DNA from 3 places in the Pseudactinotalea sp. Z1748 genome. Region 2 is predicted to be linked to each of the others. Evidence: riboswitches for the same ligand, from Rfam matches in the RefSeq annotation. Region 2 holds a riboswitch; each other region holds the start of a gene.
What was found. A riboswitch is a leader RNA that binds a small molecule or an ion and turns the genes downstream of it on or off. The one in region 2 is predicted to bind cyclic di-AMP.
Positions count from the first base shown of each region.

Region 1: it holds a riboswitch for cyclic di-AMP, as region 2 does, so the genes downstream of both, ACO0LU_RS07775 (C40 family peptidase) here and ACO0LU_RS01650 (C40 family peptidase) in region 2, are expected to answer to the same signal.
Region 3: it holds a riboswitch for cyclic di-AMP, as region 2 does, so the genes downstream of both, ACO0LU_RS02240 (LysM peptidoglycan-binding domain-containing protein) here and ACO0LU_RS01650 (C40 family peptidase) in region 2, are expected to answer to the same signal.

Region 1 covers NZ_JBMPQB010000003.1:98,553-102,827, forward strand. Annotated here, with positions in the region: gene ACO0LU_RS07770 (ATP-binding protein) at 1-909, shown strand, start outside; gene ACO0LU_RS07775 (C40 family peptidase) at 1,021-1,854, opposite strand; cyclic di-AMP (ydaO/yuaA leader) riboswitch at 1,855-2,003, opposite strand; gene ACO0LU_RS07780 (four-helix bundle copper-binding protein) at 2,236-2,637, shown strand; gene ACO0LU_RS07785 (CueP family metal-binding protein) at 2,859-3,434, shown strand; gene ACO0LU_RS07790 (heparan-alpha-glucosaminide N-acetyltransferase domain-containing protein) at 3,573-4,275, shown strand, end outside.
Region 2 covers NZ_JBMPQB010000001.1:335,674-339,948, reverse strand. Annotated here, with positions in the region: gene ACO0LU_RS01660 (response regulator) at 1-20, shown strand, start outside; gene ACO0LU_RS01655 (HAMP domain-containing sensor histidine kinase) at 17-1,147, shown strand; gene ACO0LU_RS01650 (C40 family peptidase) at 1,272-2,114, opposite strand; cyclic di-AMP (ydaO/yuaA leader) riboswitch at 2,115-2,263, opposite strand; gene ACO0LU_RS01645 (four-helix bundle copper-binding protein) at 2,380-2,892, shown strand; gene ACO0LU_RS01640 (CueP family metal-binding protein) at 3,097-3,546, shown strand; gene ACO0LU_RS01635 (heparan-alpha-glucosaminide N-acetyltransferase domain-containing protein) at 3,563-4,275, shown strand, end outside.
Region 3 covers NZ_JBMPQB010000001.1:471,668-475,942, reverse strand. Annotated here, with positions in the region: gene ACO0LU_RS02245 (enolase C-terminal domain-like protein) at 1-1,207, opposite strand, end outside; gene ACO0LU_RS02240 (LysM peptidoglycan-binding domain-containing protein) at 1,582-2,565, opposite strand; cyclic di-AMP (ydaO/yuaA leader) riboswitch at 2,567-2,748, opposite strand; gene ACO0LU_RS02235 (MFS transporter) at 2,927-4,171, opposite strand.

The DNA of each region.
Region 1 (4,275 bases), on a different contig from region 2:
GCGCTCCTCGTCGCTCTCCTGACGTCAGTGCTGGTCAGCATTTTCCTTACTCGACGCATCACCATGGCGTTAGAACGCCTCCGCCAAGCAGCAGCGAAGGTCGCCAGCGGTGACTACAACGCCCATGTGCCAGCGGTCCGCATGGGTGCGCAGTTCGATGACCTCGCCGGCGCGTTCAACACCATGGCCACCGACCTTGGTGGGATCGAACAGACCCGCACTCGCATGTTGGGCGACCTGGCTCATGAATTGCGCACCCCGGTGGCGACGCTGGATGGCTACCTCGAAGGGATTGTGGACGGTGTCGTGCCGGCTGATGAACCGACCATAGTCATGCTGCGTGAGCAGGTGGCACGACTTGCCCGTCTGGCCCAGGACATGGCCCTGGTGACTGCCGCTAGCGAGGGACGCTTAGAAATGCGATGGCAGCTGGTGCGGGTCGGTGACCTGCTCGAAGACGCCGCAGCACAGGCAAGCGTGAAGTGCACTAGCAAGGACATTGACCTGGCGATCGTGGCCACAAGGTCAGAACGCCAGGCGGTCATCACCGCCGACCCTGACCGGCTCGGGCAGGTCTTGACAAATTTGCTGGACAACGCCGTGCGGCACACCCCCAAGGGAGGTCAGGTCCAGTTGGGCGCCGACCGGATTGGATCGCGCCTGCGTTTGTGGGTGCAGGACAATGGCAGCGGAATAGCCGCCGAGCATCTGCCCCACCTGTTCGAGCGCTTCTACCGTGCCGATGCTGCTCGTGACCGCGCGCACGGAGGGTCGGGGATCGGCCTTGCCATCAGCCACTCCATCGCCCAGGCCCATGCGGGCAGTGTGAGAGCGGACAGCGCGGGGCTTGGCCACGGCGCGGTGTTCACTATCGAACTGCCGTTAAGTCGTCAGCATTCACAGGCTTGATATCAACTCCAATGGGCACCTCAAGGGATGCGTCCTCGTCGGCACCCACAGCACGAGCATCGGCCCGCCCCTGGGGCAGGGCGGGCCGATGCAGAGTGCTGAGATCTGCGCTCAGAGCACGCGGATGAACGTGGGGTTGTTATGGAAGATGGGTCCCTCGTACAGCGCGGTGCCGGGGTTTCGGGCGGCGATGTTGTTGCCATTGCCGGTGTAGATGCCCACGTGACCGGGCCACGCCACCAGATCACCCGGCTGGGCTTCGGCTGCCGAGACAATGCGTCCGGCACCCGCCTGGGCACCGGATGTCCGAGGCAGACTTACCCCGAATTGGGCGAAGACATAGGCGGTGAAGCCCGAGCAATCAAAACCCGCCGGGGTAGAGCCGCCCCACACATACGGGGTGCCTACATAGCGTCGGGCGACGTCCACGACCGCAGAACCGGAAGAGGTGCTTGCGACCTGCTCGCTGGACCCGCCCGAGCCTTCCCCGGCCTGCTCCTCGGCCTGCTGCTCCGGCTGTTGAGCCGGCTGCTCGGTGCGCTGCCCGGTGCGGGAGGCCGGGGCGGCGTCCTGGGTGGGGCGCTGCGGCGCGGTGATGACCGGCTCTGGCGGCGGGGGAGGGGGCGGGGCTTCGGAGGAGACCTCGGCGGCGGCGAAGTCCCAGGCGATGTCTGCATCGACCGAGACGGTCGGTGAGGTGGTCACCTTGTCGAGGTCGGCGTCGAGCACCACGTTGGCCAGGGAGCCAACGCCGGAACTCGAACTCGACACCTGGGGGAGGGCTACAGCGCTGGAGGCGCCCATGGTGAGCGCCAAGCCGGAGGAGGCAAAGACGGCCAGCGCCCGTCTGCCGGTGGTCCCAGTGACTGCGTGACCAAGAACGGTCAGTGGGGTGGAGGGGCGGCAGGCCGCACGGTGTCGGGCGCCGGTTGTTGGTTCAGTCAATTCGATTCTCCAAGTCGCCTACGAGGTCAGCTGTCGGGTTCGGGTTGGAGATTCACCCGGTCTCACCTGGCTTCCCAGGCGGGACTTCACCCCTAGGTGCTCGCGCACCGACGGTTGGGTCCCCCGCCCCTGCCCGGCGTTTAATCGATGACCACGGTGCGGTGGCAGGGTTCGGCGTCCGCTTGTGGGCTTCCCGCACGGCGCGGGGAGCAAGAGTGACAGTACCTACCGCAAACCCTCAGATCACGGTTTGATCACGGGATTACCGGAATACTTCATCAAACCTTCATCGTCACACCCCGCCTCGCCGGCTGCATGCCTGCCGCTGCTGTCGTAACGTCGAGAGCCAATGCTGTGATGGTTATCGAAACGGGAGCGACAATGAGAACCGCAGAGATGATGGATACCCACCCTGCCCAGATCACTCTGGACCGGGATCTACTGGCCCGAACGATCGATGCCCTCGTGGCCTGTTCCCAGGCGTGTACCGCCTGCGCAGACGCTTGTCTGAGCGAGGAAATGGTTGCCGAGTTGCGCACGTGCATACGTACCAACCTGGACTGCGCCGACATCTGCGATGCCACGGCCCGCATGCTGTCCCGACAAACCGGTCATGACGCTAACCTCATCCGTGCTCAGTTGCAGGCCTGCGCCCAGGCTTGTCAGTCCTGCGGCGATGAGTGCGCCCGTCACGCACAGGCCCATGACCATTGCCGCATCTGCGCAGAGGCGTGCCGAGCCTGCGAGGAAGCCTGCAACGAACTCCTCGCCACCATCAGTTGACAGGGCTACTTGCGCCCGCGCCGGCCCAGAACGGCCTGCTGGGGCGATTCAAATAGGCGCCGCAGGAAGGCTCCGCCTGGGTCCGGGACGAAAGACCTAAACTCTCGGCAGCAGCAGTTGCCTACGATGACCCAGTTGATCGGCAAGAATCCTTGGTAAGTATGACCTGCTGCCGTGCTGGTCAGAAGATGCGCCGGGACTGATAGGACAGGTGGAAGAACGTGAAAAGAATTGCGGCGATCGTCGGGGCGCTGGTGCTGATCCTCGCCGGCTGCTCCTCGGCGGATCCGGCCTCCGAGCCAACCACCGAGGGTGATGAAGCCGAGTTCCTCGCCACCCATGACCTGGCCGGCATGGAGGTCGCGGAGATGATCGACCACCTCGATCGACTCGGTGGGCCCGAACGCCCCACCGACTACATGGCCTCCATCCGAGCCGATGAACTGATGTTCTCCGATGGGCAGCAAGAACTTACCCTGCCCATGCCCGAGGACCGTTTCTACCTCTCCGTAGCCCCCTACGTGAACCAGACTCACGAGTGCTTCTACCACAGCCTGACCACATGCCAGGGTGAGCTGACCGACGAGGACCTCCAGGTGCGGATCCTCGACGATGCAACAGGCGAGGTGCTCATCGATGAAGAGGTGACGACCTATGCGAACGGCTTCGCCGGCTTCTGGTTGCCGCGCGATGTCCAGGGCACCATTGAGGTTCACTATGACGGCCTGACCGGGTCAGCCGACTTCTCCACCACCGACGAGGGCGCGACCTGCCTCACCACCCTCCAACTGACGTAGGAACGCCCGGGCCGGCCGCGGAGGGGCTCAGAGGGCCTCGCACCTAGTCGGCCCAGGGTCCCTTCACCGGGTCGACATGACACTTGGATGGGCGCGGTCACAACCTGTGCCAGGGCGGAGCAGCAGGATGGCGCATCGGTGAGCGCGGCGCACACGGCAGGCGCCTCCCCGGATGCCAGCGCACCCCATGGCCGGGTCACCGGGCTGGACGCGGCACGGGCGCTGGCCATCGTGGGCATGGTCGCGGTCAACATCGGTCCGCTGTATGACGACGGCATTGCTGGGCTCGTCATGCGGTTGCCGCACGGGCGGGCCTCATTGTTGTTCGTGCTGCTGGCCGGGATCGGGTACTCGTTGCTGACCCGGCGAGCCCGTGACGGTGGCGCGCTGCCGTGGGGGCAGGTGTTGTGGCGGACGGTTCTGCTGAGCCTGATCGGGTTGAGTACTCAGTTAGCGGGTCATGGCTCTGATGTCATCCTGACCACCTATGCGGTGCTCTTCCTCGTGGGACTGGTGGTGGTGCGGGCACCGTCCGGGCTGCTGCTGACCGCCTCGATCGTGGCAGTTGCCGCTGGGCCACTGGTGTGGCTGGGTGTCCAACTGCGAACCGGTGAGGTCTTCGACCGCGAGCCTGCCACGATACTGGACGCGCCGGGGCAGATCGTGGCCTCGACACTGCTGACCGGGCCCTACCCGGTGATCACCTGGCTCGCGCCGTTCCTATTCGGGATGTGGCTAGGCCGGTTGCGGCTGCACGACCGGTGGGTCCAGATACGGCTGACTGTGGCGGCAGTGGTGCTGACCTTGATTGCCGAACTCGGCTCCCGGGTGCTGGAAGTGT
Region 2 (4,275 bases):
GAATGGGGACCGGGTCATGAACAAGCGGCAGCCAAAGCGGTGGGGACTGGGCGCTCGGCTCCTGGCAGCGATCGTCGCGGTCCTCTTGGTGGCCGCCGGGACAGCGTGGGCTGTCGCTTCGGTGATCGGGCCGATGATCTTCCACGATCACATGCTCATGGCCGAGCCCGTTGACTCCGAGGTCGTGGCTCACGCAAGGCAAGCCTTCACCGCGGCATGGACCCTGTCCCTCTCCGTGGCGCTACTCGTCGCTCTCCTGTCGTCAGTGCTCGTGAGCATTGTCGTCACTCGACGCATCACCAGGGCGTTGGAAAGGGTCCGACAAGCAGCAGTGCAGGTCGCAAGCGGTGACTACAACGTCCATGTGCCAGCGGTCCACATGGGCGCGCAGTTCGATGACCTCGCCGCCGCGTTCAACACCATGGCCACTGACCTAGGACATATTGAAAAGACCCGCACCCGCATGCTGGGCGACCTGGCCCATGAACTGCGCACCCCGGTGGCGACCCTGGATGGCTACCTCGAAGGGATCGTCGACGGTGTCGTACCTGCCGATGAACCGACGATGGGCATGCTGCGTGAGCCGGTCGCACGCCTTGCCCGGCTGGCCCAGGACATAACGCTCGTGACAACCGCCAGCGAGGGCCGCTTGGAAATGCGGTGGCAGCCGCTGCGGGTCGGTGACCTACTTCAGGACGCCGCAACACAGGCAAGCGTCAAGTCCGCGGACAAGGGCATTGATCTGACGATCGAGGCCACGGAGTCGGAACGCCAGACGGTCATCACCGCGGACCCTGACCGGCTCGGGCAGGTCCTGACCAACCTGCTGGACAACGCCGTGCGGCACACCCCAAAGGGAGGTCAAGTCCAATTGGGTGCCAAGCGGAGTGGATCGCGACTGCGGTTGTGGGTCCAGGACAACGGCGGTGGGATAGCCGCCGAGCACCTGCCCCACCTGTTCGAGCGCTTCTACCGTGCTGATGCGGCTCGTGACCGCGCGCACGGAGGGTCAGGGATCGGGCTTGCCATCAGCCGCTCCATCGTCCAGGCCCACGGTGGCAGCATGAAAGCGGCCAGCGCCGGGCTTGGCCACGGCGCCGTCTTCACCATCGAACTGCCCTTGGGGCGGCAGCATTCGCAGGCCTGAGACCGCCTCCACCGGCGGTCTTCGGCAGTGGCCGCGTTGGAAAGGGTGTGCTCTCATCCAGCCACCGCACGAGCATCGGCCCGCCCTGGGCCGGACGGGCCGATGCAGCAACTGAGATATGCGGTCAGAGCACGCGGATGAACGTGGGGTTGTTATGGAAGATCGGGCCCTCGTACAGGGCGGTGCCGGGGTTTCGGGCGGCGATGTTGTCGCCGTTGCCGGTGTAGATACCCACATGGCCGGGCCACGCCACCAGATCGCCGGGCTGGGCTTCGGCTGCCGAGACTATGCGTCCGGCGCCCGCCTGGGCACCGGACGTCCGAGGCAGGCTTACCCCGAATTGGGCGAAGACGTAGGCGGTGAAGCCCGAGCAATCAAAGCCCGCCGGGGTAGAGCCACCCCACACATACGGGGTGCCCACGTAGCGGCGGGCGACGTCCACGACCGCAGAACCGGAGGCAGAGGCAGTGCTCGCGGTCTGCTCGCTGGATTCGCCGGAGGAGGAATCCTCGGTCTGCTGCTCCTGCTGTTGAGCCGGCTGCTCGGTGCGCTGACCGGTGCGGGAGGCCGGAGCGGCACGCTGGGTGGGGCGCTCCGGCGCAGTAATGGCTGGCGGTGGGGGTGGGGGTGGGGGTGGGGGTGGAGCTTCGGAGGAGACCTCAGCGATGGCGACGTGCCAGTCGATGTCCTCATCGACAGTGACGGTTGGTGAGGTGACCACCTTATCGATGTCGACGTCGGCGTCGAGCACCACGTTGGCCAGGGCGCCGGCCCCGAAACTCGAACTCGACACCTGGGGGACGGCCGCAGCGCTGGAGGCGCCCATCGTGAGCACCAATCCGGAGGAGGCGAAGACGGCCAGCGTCCGTCTGCCGGTGGTCCCAGTGACTGAGTCAGCGAAAACGGTCAGTGGGGTGGAGGGGCGGCACGCCGCGCGGTGTCGGGCGCCGGTTGTTGGTTCAGTCAATTCGGTTCTCCAGTTCGCCTACGAGGTCAGTTGTCGGGTTCGGATTGGAGACTTACCCGGTCTGCCTGGCTCCCCAGGCGGGACTTCACCCCTAGGTGCTCGCGCACCGACGGCTGGGTCCCCCGCCCCTGCCACGGCGTTGATCGGTGACCACGGTGCGGTGGCAGGGTTCGGCGTCCGCTTGTGGGCTTCCCGCACGGCGGGGGCAAGAGTGACAGTACATACCGCAAACCCTCGGATCACGGTTAGATCACGGCATTACCGAATGCTTCATCAAACCTTCATCGTCATCCCCCGCCGCGGCGACTGCATGCCCGCCGCTCCTGTCGTAGCGTCGGGAGACAAGGCTGTGATGGCTATCGAGATAGAGGCGACAATGAGAACCAGAGAGATGATGGATACCCACCCCGCCCAGGTCAGTCTCGACCGGGATCTTCTGGCCCGCACGGTAGATGCCCTAGTGGCCTGTTCTCAGGCGTGCACCGCCTGCGCAGACGCGTGCCTGAGCGAGGAGATGGTCTCCGAGTTGCGCACCTGCATACGTCTCAACCTTGACTGCGCCGACATCTGCGGCGCCACGGCCCGCATGCTGTCCCGACACACCGGGTCTCATGCCGACCGCACCCGTGCCCAGTTGCAGGCCTGTTCTCAAGTTTGCAGATCCTGCGGCGATGAATGCAGGCGTCACGCAGAGGCCCACGACCACTGCCGCATCGGCGCAGAGGCGTGCCGGGCCTGCGATGAGGCTGGCAACGAACTCCTCGCCGCCATCAGTTGACAGGTCTACCCACGCTCGCGCCGACCCAGACCTTGCCGCCTGCGCTGCAGAAGGCACCTTGATTCGAGACGAAAGCCCAGAATCTCGGGCGCAATGGTTGCCTGGATGACCCGTTTGGTCGAATCCTTGAACACATTCGGGCGACGATGACCTGTCGTACCAGCAAAAAAATGGCGGCGGGGCCCAATAGGACGGTGGAAGAACATGAAGAGAATGGCGGCGATCCTTGGGGCGCTGGTGCTGATCCTCGCCGGCTGCTCCTCGTCGGATCCGGCCTCCGAGCCCACCGCCGGAGGTGATGAAGCCGCGTTCCTCGCCACCCATGACCTGGCCGGCATGGAGGTCGCAGAGATGATCGACCACCTGGACCGGCTCGGTGGAAAGGAACGCCCCACCGATGACATTGCCTCCATCCGGCCCGATGAACTGGTGCTCTCCGACGGGCAGCAGGAACTAGCCGCACAGATGCCCGAGGACCTCTTCTACCTATCCGTGGCCCCCTACGTGAGCCGGACTCACGAGTGCTTCTACCACAGCCTGACCACCTGCCAGGGTGAACTCATCGACCAGGACCTCCAGGTACGCACGGGTACAGCCGCGTTCTCCACCACTGACGAGGTCGCCACCTGCCTCACCACTCTCCAACTGATATAGGTCGCGGTTACAACCTGTGCCAATCTCGGAGCAGCAGGACGGCGCACCGGTGCGCGCGGCGCACGCGGCTAGCGACCCCGGGCATGCCGCCGCACCCCATAGCCGGGTCATCGGACTGGACGCGGCGCGGGCGCTGGCCATCCTGGGCATGCTCGCGGTCAACGTCGGTCCGCTCTATGACGATGGCATCGCCGGGCTTGTCATGCGGCTGCCGCACGGGCGGGCTTCATTGTTGTTCGTGCTGCTGGCCGGGATCGGGTACTCGTTCCTGACCCGCCGGGCCCGCGACGGTGCCGCGCTACCCTGGGGGCAGGTGTTGTGGCGGACGGTTCTGCTGAGCCTGATTGGGCTGAGCACTCAGTTGGCGGGTCATGGCTCCAAGGTAATCCTGACCACCTATGCGGTGCTGTTTCTCGTGGGACTGGTGGTGGTGCGGGCCCCCTCATGGCTGCTGCTGACCGCCTCGATCGCGGCAACTGCCGCTGGACCACTGGTGTGGCTGGGTGCCCAACTCAGAACCGGTGAGGTCTTCGACCGGGAGCCTGCCACGCTACTGGATGCGCCCGGGCAGATCGTGGCCTCGACATTCCTGACCGGGCCGTACCCGGTGATCACCTGGCTCGGGCCGTTCCTGTTCGGGATGTGGCTGGGCAGGTTGCGCCTGCAAGACCGGTGCGTCCAGATACGGTTGACTGTGGCCGGAGTGGTGCTGACCCTGCTTGCGGAACT
Region 3 (4,275 bases), 140 kb from region 2:
CGTCGCGGATGATGACCGGATCCTCGAAGTGCTCATGCAGGTGATCGACGTACTCGATCGCACGGTCCTCCTTAGCCCCGGAGATCGCCACGTAATCGGCCATCGCCAGGTGCTGGACGAGTTCGCACAGGCCCACACCGCCGGCATGGGGGAAGACCCGCACGCCGAACTTCTGCGCGAGCAGCAGGATCGCCAGGTTCTCGTTCACCCCGCCCACCCGGGCGGCGTCGATCTGGATCAGATCCACCGCTTCTGCCTGCATCAGTTGCTTGAAGATGATCCCGTTCTGGGCGTGCTCTCCGGTGGAGACCGGGACCGGGATCTGCCGGCGGATCGCGGCGTGGGCGAGCACGTCGTCGGGGCTGGTTGGCTCCTCGATCCAGGCGAGGTCATAGGGCGCCAGCGCGCTCATCCACCGCACCGCTTCGTCCACGCCCCACCGTTGGTTGGCGTCCACGGCCAGGTGCACGTCCGGGCCGAGCGCCTCCCGGGCCAGGGACAGCCGGCGGATGTCCTCATCGAGGGATTGGCCGACCTTGAGTTTCACCGTCCGGTAGCCGTCGGAAACCGCTTCGCGGCACAATCGCGTCAACTTCTCATCGGAGTAGCCGAGCCACCCGGGTGTGGTGGTGTAGGCGGGGTAGCCCTCGGTGAGCAGTTCAGCGGTGCGGGCAGCGCGTCCGCCCATCTTCTTCTGCAGCATCTCCAGGGCCTCACCGGGGGTAAGTGCATCCTCCAGGTAGCGCCAATCGATGCACGCCACCAGTTGCTGGGGGGACAGTTCGGCGATGAAGCGCCAGAGCGGCTTCCCGGCGCGGCGGGCGGCCAGGTCCCACACGGCATTCACCACGGCGCCGACTGCCATGTGGATGACACCCTTCTCCGGGCCCAGCCACCGCAGTTGGGAGTCTTCGGTGAGCAGGCGGGGCACCAGGCTGAGGTCCTCGCACACCGCGTCGATATCCAGGCCCTGGACGTGATCGGCCAGGGCTGCGAGCGCCGCGGCCTGGACATCGTTGCCGCGGCCGATGGTGAAGACGAAACCGTGGCCGGCCAGTGGTTCACCACCGGGCAGGGTCTCATCGGTGCGCAGAATCAGGTAGGCGGCGGAGTAGTCCGGATCCGGGTTCATCGCATCGGAGCCATGCAGTTGACGGGAAGTGGGGAATCGAACGTCCCGCGACTCAAGGGCGGTGATGGTGCCCATGGCAGCGATGTCCTTTCGGAGATGGGTGGCACGCGTGCAGAGAGAGTAGACGTAGGAGGTATAGCACAGATCCGGCAGGGCCGACGGTGGCAATCTTAGGCAGTCTTCGCTGATGCCTCCCTAAATGATCGGACGTCTAGCCCGCTTCCGAGCCCAGATTCGCCCTCAGTAGGTGATGTCCAGGCCCTGTGCCAGCCCACCCCCGAGGTCAGCATTAGTCGGCTGAAGCCTCCTCTTCAGCCGACTAATGCTGACTTCGTCGCTGCGGCCGGCTGATCATGGGCGAGCAGCCCGGGGCCGCCACGCACGTCGGCCCGCCCCGAAGTTCGGGGCGGGCCGACGTGTCGCACGCGGCAGGTGAGTCCGTGAGCCGGTCAGGCCACCCGGATGAAGGTGGGGTTGGCCCGCCAAATCTTGCTCTCGTGCAGCGCGGTGCCGGGGTTGCGGGCGGCAATGTGGTTGCCGTTGCCGGTGTAGATACCGATGTGCCCCGGCCACCACACCAAGTCCCCGGGCTGGGCCTGGCTGGCGGAGACCACGTGACCGGCACTGCGCTGAGCCCCGGAGTTACGCGGCAAGTCGATGCCGGCCTGGGCGTACACGTAGGAGGTGAACCCGGAGCAGTCGAACCCAGCCGGGGTGGATCCACCCCACACGTACGGGGTGCCCACGAACTGGCGGGCGATGTTGACGATCGCACTGCCAGAGGCGCTGGCCTGCGGGGAGGGCGCAGCGGAACGCTGGCCATCACGGGAGGCCGTGTCGGTCCCCCGCTGCACGGAAGCCGATCCGGAGCCCGACGTTGACGCCGAGCCCGACCCGGAGACTGAAGCCGACCCCGACCCCGACGACGAGGCCGACCCCGACGAGGATCCGGACCCACCGGGGATGGTGAGCTCGTCACCGGGGAAGATGAGCGCGTCTGCGCCCAGGCCGTTGGCGTCGATGATCGCCTGGACGCCGGCGCCATACCGCGCCGCGATCGCGGCGACGGTGTCACCGGCGCTCACGGTGTGGGTGGCTCCACCAGCACTTGAGGTGACCGAGCTGGTGGGGATGGTGAGTTCGTCACCGGGGAAGATCAGCGCATCGGAGCGAAGGCCGTTGGCCGAGATGATCTCCTGGATGTTCGCGCCGTATTGGGCGGCGATATTGCCCACGGTGTCACCGGCGTTCACGGTGTAGGTCTCGTCCGGGTCGGCGCTGGCTGCGGGCATCGCGAGGCCGAAGGCCAGGCCCGCGGTGGCCACACCGGCCGTGCCGCGACGGGCCACCTTTCCCACCGGCAGGTCGGAGAGGAAGGTGGTGGGACGCACGTCGGCTCGGTGCCGCGCGCGTGCGGTGCTGTGTAGTGTCATGGTGTTTTCTCCGGTTGCCTACGGGGTTAGCTGTCGGGTTCGGGTCGGATAAACACCCGGCCTGGCCGTCGCCAGACTTCACCCCAGAGACCGGCACGCCGGTCCCGTTTTTCGTGGGTCCCCCGCCCCTGCCAGGGCGAACTATGGGCCGCAGGCGGTGGCAGAGTTCGGCGTCCGCCTACGGACTTCCAGGGTCGGAAGTGCGGCGACCGTAACCCGCCCATGGCCGGATGTCACGATTCGGTAACATAGATCACAATTTGGTCACGGCGACCGCGTCGCGGCTCGGGACCGCGACCACGTTCGCTGCCGGCAACTGGGGCCGGCGACTCCACGGCGTTAGTGGCGGTGACGCACCGATTCACCGCTCCACCCCCGCCTCCCGCCGGGTCCGCGCATTGGCGTGCACCGACCATCGCGGCACCCAACGCCCCAGCGCCCCGATCACACCCGCCGAGAGCACTCCCATCGCGACGATCCCCGCAGCCAGGGAGCCCAGCGCCGCCCCGGCCGAGACCACCAGCGGCCCGGCCGCTCCCCCGGTGTCGGCGAATAGCCGCCAGATCCCCAGGAACTGGGCCCGCTGCCCCGGTGGAGCGGTATCGGCGCCCAGCGTCATCAGGATGCCCGACCCGATGCCGTTGCCGAGCCCCAGCACCATCGCCACCACCGAGACCCCCACCAGGGTGGACGTCAGCGGTAGCACCAGCATCGCCACCCCCATCACCGCCATCGAGGGGATCGCCACCCACAACCGCCCGAACCGGTCCATCACCTTGCCCGCCGGGTAGAACAACAACATGTCGATCGCCCCGGACAACCCGAACACCAGCGACGTGGTGGAGGGGTCGAAGCCGAGGGACTCGGTCCACACCGGCAGCACCGTGTTGCGGGCCCCGCGCACCGCGCTGACGCCCAGCACCGCGACCCCCAAGGTGAGGAACACCCGGCGGTGCTCGCGCAGCACGGCCAGCACGGCCGGGCGGGCACCGGCGGATGGACCGGCATGCGCCAGGTTCTTGGCCGGGTCGCGAACCCCGACGACGACGGCGGCCGCGGCCAGGGAGGTGACCACGCCTACCCAGTAGGATCGGGAGGGCTCCTCGGACCCGGCCATCACCAGGGCACCGACGAACGGGCCCAGGAACAGCCCGATCCGGGCAACCCCGCCCAGGGTGGACAGTGCCCGGGCCCGGCGCAGCGGGTGGATGACGGCGGTCAGGTAGGACTGGCGGGCAAGCCCGTACACCGCTTCGCACGCGCCTACGAGCAGTACGCCGACCGCCAGGGTGGCCAGGTTCGGCGCCAGCGCCAGCCCGGCCAGCGCGAGCACCGCCAGCCCCGAGGCCGCCACCATCGCCGGCCGGTCACCCACCTTCGCCGCCAGCGCCCCGGCGGGCACGTCGGCCAGGATTTTTCCCACCGCCAGCAGCGAGACCATCAGCGCCGCGGTGGACAGGCTCCCGCCCAGGCTGGTGGTGGAGACCGCGATCATGGGCATCATCGCGCCCACGCCGATCTCGAACAGCAGCGTGGGCAGGTAGACACCGGGAAGCAGGGCACGCAGGGAGATCGAGGGGCTCGGGGCAGGTTCGTGTGCGCTCATCTCTGGGCATTGTCGCGCATACGGCGAGGGACCCACGTCAGCCGCAGGCACGCAGCCCAGCGCCAGTTCAAAGCCCACCTCATCGCCCGGCCTCCAAGTACGCT